Regions from separate parts of the Trichococcus sp. ES5 genome, predicted to be linked through region 1. Evidence: riboswitches for the same ligand, from Rfam matches in the RefSeq annotation. Region 1 holds a riboswitch; the other holds the start of a gene.
The links. A riboswitch is a leader RNA that binds a small molecule or an ion and turns the genes downstream of it on or off. The one in region 1 is predicted to bind cobalamin.
Positions count from the first base shown of each region.

Region 1 (3,128 bases):
TTTTGTACACCCAAAGGGTGCAGGGATACAGATAGAATAATAGCGCCACAATACGCTTTTAGTGAATATTTAGGAAAACTATGAATTATTCAGGATCAAGCATGTTTGGGGTCATGAAGGCACAAGGAATTTCTACCTTCTATATTGCGAAATCTGTTGTCGCGCAGACATTTCTGCTTGCAGCAATTGGAGTTGGAATTGGATTGTTGTTGACAGTAGGAACATCGCTTGTTCTTCCAGCTTCTGTACCATACCGCACGAATCCACTGTTCCTGGGTGGAATTACTGGCTTGCTGATTCTTTTCGCTGTACTGGGAGCATTCTTCTCCGTTCGTACCGTTGCGAAAATTGATCCGCTAGAAGCAATTGGATAGGAGGACAAGAAGATGAAACTAATTGAATTGCAAGGTGTTACGAAATCATTTAATGATGGAAATAAAGAAGTAGAAGCTTTGAAAAAGACCGACTTCTCAGTAGAGAGCGGCGAATTCGTGGCGATTATTGGTCCAAGTGGTTCCGGTAAGAGTACCTTCCTAACCATTATCGGAGGGTTGCAAACCCCGACAGAAGGGCGTGTCTTGATTCGTGAGCAGAAGTTCAGTGAAGTAGATCAAAAAGAACGCAATAAAATGCGTTTTGAAGAAATCGGCTTTATTCTTCAAGCATCAAACTTGGTTCCTTTTCTGAAAGTAGAAGACCAAATGCGTTTGGTTAATAAAGTAGAACGCTCGAAGTTTGATAAAGAGAAGGCAGAAGACTTATTCGAAGGGCTAGGCATTACGAAGCTGCGCAACAAATATCCAAGTGATTTGTCCGGTGGTGAACGCCAACGGGTTGCGATTGCTCGTGCCCTTTATCATGATCCATCCGTTATTTTAGCGGATGAGCCGACCGCAAGTTTGGATACAACGAAAGCATTTGAAGTAGTCGAAATTCTTGCCCGCGAAACAAAGGAAAAAAATAAAGCGACGATTATGGTAACCCATGACGAGCGCTTGATTGATTACTGCGATAAAGTCTACGTCATGAAAGATGGCGTCTTGTCTCTAAAAGAAGATTAGTACAACTTTCCCCCTTGCCAATTCCATTTTGATGGACTACAATGAAGGGGATAGAAGTACCATTCAAAGACAACGAGAATATGGAAGTTTGGTTCAATCCCAACACGGTCCCGCCACTGTAATCATATGGAAACATATGGAGTCAGATCTTTATTTTCGTTTGCTAATATGCATGCGTTGCTGTTTCGAGGTAAAACAGTGTCGTTTGAAGTCTATGTAATGGTGCATAGGCTTTTTTTGTACTCAAAAAACAGCTTCCATATTCATTTTAGCAAAAATGAGTAGGGGTTCTATCCGTCACAGCTAAGGGCAAGGACTGATCTTCAAGGTGGAAGGAAGGACCAGCGTCGGTCAACCAGTCCTCGTTTTTAGCCAATAAAAATTAGGAGTGGTATTTATGAAAAAGTATTTGGCATTATTGGCAGCAGGGTTTATTTTAACAGGTTGTGGCGTTTCAGACAGTGATACACAAGTAACGGAAACGAGCAGCGCGGTATCCTCCAGCGTGGCTGAAGAAACCGTAGCGGTAACGATTCATGTGAGTGTAGACGGCGAAGAAATAGAAGGCGGCACCAAAGAAGTGGAAGTAGAACCAGGAGCAATCTTATTAGATGTAATGAAAGAAAATTATGAAATTGTAGAGAAAGATACGTTTATTGAATCCATCAACGGTCATGAACAAGATGTAGAAGCAAGTAAGTACTGGCTATTTGACTTAAACGGCGAAATGGCTCCGGCAGGTGCAAATGACACTGAACTCCAAGAGGGAGATGTTGTGGAATGGAAACTCGAACCACTATCCTAAAAAAACAGTCGAATTTTTCAGTGAAACGAATTGCGGTGCTCTCGATTTTAGTAGCTCTGTGCTATGTAGGTCGAATTGTTTTCCAGTTCTTGCCGAATGTACAGCCCATGACGGCCGTATTGCTAATCATTACGCTGACGTTTGGCACGAGGGACGGGCTGATTGTGACAGCACTCTCACTCATCTTGTCGAATTTGGTGCTTGGAATGGGACCGTGGATTTTTTATCAAATGATTAGCTACATGGTAATAATCGGGTTCACCGGGGTGTTTCTTAGACCTTTATATAGAAAAATGGAGACAAAATGGCTCATGGTTATTTTTGCCTTTTTGGCAGGTCTTCTATATGGATTTGTTATTTCCATCTTCTCTTCCAAAATGTTTGGCATGACCAATTTTTGGTCCTACTACTTGATGGGCGTACCTTTTGACTTGATGCATGCGTTTGGAAATGCAGTCTTTTACCTTATTTTGGAACCTATTTTACGACCTTTGATCCTTTCTTCGATGAAGAAATAAAGTTCCGTCTCTTGACAGAAATTTCATTCCCAATTACTATGAACGTGTGTGTTGCGCTTTCATTCAAAGAAATGAGGGGCGAAGAAATGATACAAAAGGATCGTAAAATATTTGAGTCCGTACCAGGGAAGCAAGTTACTTTGGCGCATATCATTGCGCATCCGGATCGACGGATTTTTGAAAAGTTAGGGTTGCACGATGAGCATTATCAAGCCGTTGGCATCATGACCATTACCCCAAGTGAAGTGGCGATTATTGCAGTCGATCATGCCAAGAAAGCAGCGCCGGTGACCATCGGCTTTGTTGATCGTTTCAGTGGTTCAGTCTTTATCTTGGGTGACGTGGCTGCGGTGGAAATGGCAATGAACGCTTCAACTACGGCACTGAAAACACAGATGAGCTTCAGTGTTCCTGCGATTACACGGACCTAGAAGGATGAGGAATCAAATGAAGAAAATCATGTTGATTGGGTCCATCGGCAGTGGGAAGACAACACTCTGCCAACGCATCGTTGGAGAAGAATTGCGCTACCAAAAAACGCAAGCCGTTGAGTACTATCCCCAGATTATTGATACACCGGGTGAGTTTGTGCAGCATCGGCGCTACTACAATGCGTTGCAAATGATGGCTGCGGAAGCAGAAGTAATTGGGTTGGTTGCGAATGTGATGGAAAAAGAACAAATCTATTCACCCAATTTTGCTCAAAACTTAATGAAGCCATGTATTGGCATCATTACAAAAACG
Region 1 covers NZ_FJND01000023.1:3,228-6,355, forward strand. The annotation lists partial or broken gene TES5_RS12975 (FtsX-like permease family protein) at 96-374, shown strand; gene TES5_RS12980 (ABC transporter ATP-binding protein) at 387-1,061, shown strand; adenosylcobalamin (AdoCbl) riboswitch at 1,117-1,270, shown strand; gene TES5_RS12985 (DUF4430 domain-containing protein) at 1,459-1,866, shown strand; gene TES5_RS12990 (ECF transporter S component) at 1,842-2,384, shown strand; gene TES5_RS12995 (BMC domain-containing protein) at 2,471-2,815, shown strand; gene TES5_RS13000 (EutP/PduV family microcompartment system protein) at 2,832-3,128, shown strand, end outside.

Region 2 (3,128 bases), on a different contig from region 1:
AGATGCCCCAAGGCCCAAGTGACGATATAGTCTTTCCCTTCCAGGTACCCTTGACCCTGTTTCTCGCACTGCAGCACGCGGGCGATATCGCGCGCCACCGATGGTTTTTCAGCTAATACTAGACTCTTTCCCATAGTTTATATTTGCTCCCTTATCTCTCGATTATCGTGTCCTACTATATCACAAATGGCGCCAAAACAGAAAAAACTATAGCGGATACCCATGCTGGGAGTCCATTACAGTCTTCTTAATTTCTATGTTTTTTTCTTTTGCGCCAGCAGTAAGGGCGCCAAAATCGGCTCCAGTATCAGATAGAAACTGGCATTCCCCAGGCCGTGCATGAGATCGAAAGGAATCCCGGCGATGTAATAAGCCCAAAAACTGTTGATACCCATCAACTTCACCGAAATGACGGAGATGACGAATCCGTAAAGCAGTCCCCCGAAAAAGGCGAACAGCGCAAAAACAATTCTGAGGCCCCTCTTTTGGCTCGTGCTGTAGAACGGCTTCATGACCAATCCAGTTACCACGATCAGAACGCCGAAACTGGCGATCTGCGCAATCGTCCACGGCCCCATCCCCAGCAGAAAGTTGGTCAAAACAATCGACAGGATGGCCACAATGAAGCCGTCCGTCATGCCCAGCGTCAGCGTCAGGATGATCAGCACAGACGTCACCGGTTGGACATTCGGGATGAACTGGAACATCATCCTCCCAACATAGCACAAAGCCGTCAAAATCGACAGCAACGCCAGTCGTCTCACACCGAAGTTCACAGTCTTCTTTACATTTCTGTCAGGTTCCACACGATTACGTCTCCTTCTTGGAGCGCCACATCAGCTGCTCCGACCATCGAAGGCTCACCGTTCACATCAAACAACCAATATTTCGCTTTCGTATCGGCAGTCTGTTCGACTTGTGTTTGTCCATCGATGGCTGTGATGAATCCGTCCGCTTCTTCGATTGTGTAGTTTTCTTTCATGACAGCCAACAAATTGGCGCCTGCTTCAACCTCAATCGTTTTTTCAGAACCCGCGATGACAGTACCGCCATCCGTCAAAGAAATCGATACGCTGACTGTTTCTGCAACTTCGGAGCTGATTGCAACCGATGAAGATTCCGCGACTGAAGCCGAATCTACCGTGTCCGCAGGAGCGCACCCGAATAATACCAAACTCAATGATAAGGCCAACAATAATTTTTTCATTTTCCCACTCCTAATCTGTATTCGACAGGGGTTGCATCGCCAACGGCCGGAATCATGCAAAAAAATCCTATACGCCATCGCATAGACTAGTAACGGGACCGTTTTACCTCGAAACGGTTCGCTTGCAAAAAATAGCAGCTTGGAATGAAGACCTGACTTAGACGTTCCGGGACGTCATCACAGTGGCGGGACCGCGTTGGATTTTCACCAAACTTCCAAATTCCAAGTGTCTTTGAATGGTTTTCCTATCCCTTTCATTTTACCCAAAGCAGAAAAAAATACAAGACCAGTTGCGCTTTTCGGTGCGCCCTGGTCCTGCAATTGATAAGAAGTCTGTCAAGTCAATCTTTGGTTCCCGGTTACGCCTGCAAGCTTCCGCCGTTGGTTGCGATGACTAAATCGGTGCAGACCCAAGCGGGGAGGCGAAACCGTTACCACTACAGCGCTGAATTCTGCTATGATAAGCATGAGAAGCTGCAGTCATTTTTATAAACCTTATTGTTTGGACGTTTTGAAGCAAGGAGGAATACTCAGATGGATGAACACAAACATACGCAGCACGCGCACACAGACCACACTCTGGAAGCCCCAAAGACCAGCGATCCGCACGCCGGGCACGACCATTCCGGTCATCATATGCCCCCACCCGAACCGAAACAGACTGCTTCCAATGGTCACGAACAACATGAAAAGCACATGGCACACGGTTCGACTGGGCATGCCGACCACCACGAGCAGATGGTGGCCGATTACCGGAAACGTTTTTGGATCGTCTTGCTGCTGACCATTCCCGTCACCGTGCTATCCCCCATGATCATGATGCTCTTCGGTTACCATTTCGAATTTCCGGGAGCAAATTTTGTCGTCTTTGGGTTATCCACCGTCATTTTCTTCTACGGCGGCAAACCGTTTCTGGAGGGCGCTTGGGAGGAATGGAAGAACCGGTCGCTCGGTATGATGATGCTGATTTCCTTGGCGATCGTTTCGGCCTATATCTACAGCAGCTTCACGGCCTTCTTCATAGAAGGATCGGACTTTTATTTCGAACTGGCAACCTTGATCCTGATTATGTTGCTGGGTCACTGGATCGAGATGAAATCCCAGATGGGGGCATCCAAAGCGCTGGAAGAACTCATCAAACTGATGCCTAAAGTTGCCCATCGTTTGGATGCGGCCGGCAATATTGAAGAAGTGTCGATCGAAGCCCTTGTTCCGGGTGAGCGCATTCTCGTCAAGCCCGGTGAAAAGATCCCTTTGGACGGAAAAATCTACTAAGGCCTCTCAACGGTTGATGAATCGATGCTGACGGGCGAATCTGTGCCTGTCGAAAAAAATCCGGGCATGCAGGCCATCGGCGGCTCCATCAACGGGTCAGGCGTCCTCAAACTGACCGTGGAAAAAGTCGGGAATGAAACCTACTTGGCCCAAGTGATCAATATGGTCCAGGCGGCCCAGCAACAAAAATCCAAGTCGCAGGGATTGGCCGACAAAGCGGCCGGTTGGCTGTTCTATATCGCCGTCACAGCCGGACTCCTGACTTTCCTTTATTGGATTTTTGCAGTGAACTTGGCCTTCGCTTTGGAGCGGATGGTGACGGTACTCGTCATCGCTTGTCCCCATGCACTCGGACTGGCTGTCCCTTTGGTGAATGCGGTGTCCACTTCAATCGCAGCTCGAAATGGCTTGCTGATCCGCAACCGGACGCAATTCGAAGAGGCGCGCAAAGTGGATCGGATCGTCTTCGACAAGACCGGGACCCTGACGGAAGGCAACTTCGGCGTAACCGACATCCTTCCCGCTGCCGGGGTCTCCGAGAAGGAATTACTGACGCTGGCCTATTCTGCCGAAAGCCAATCTGAACACCCGATCGCAAAAGGAATCGTCCGCAAAGGAGAAGCAGAAGGCGTCACCCTTTTGCCGG
Region 2 covers NZ_FJND01000011.1:73,842-76,969, forward strand. The annotation lists gene TES5_RS09580 (DNA topoisomerase III) at 1-134, opposite strand, end outside; gene TES5_RS09585 (ECF transporter S component) at 255-806, opposite strand; gene TES5_RS09590 (DUF4430 domain-containing protein) at 785-1,207, opposite strand; adenosylcobalamin (AdoCbl) riboswitch at 1,295-1,451, opposite strand; partial or broken gene TES5_RS09595 (heavy metal translocating P-type ATPase) at 2,351-3,128, shown strand, end outside.
Region 2: linked by a shared signal. The riboswitch ahead of TES5_RS09590 (DUF4430 domain-containing protein) and the one ahead of TES5_RS12985 (DUF4430 domain-containing protein) in region 1 are both predicted to bind cobalamin.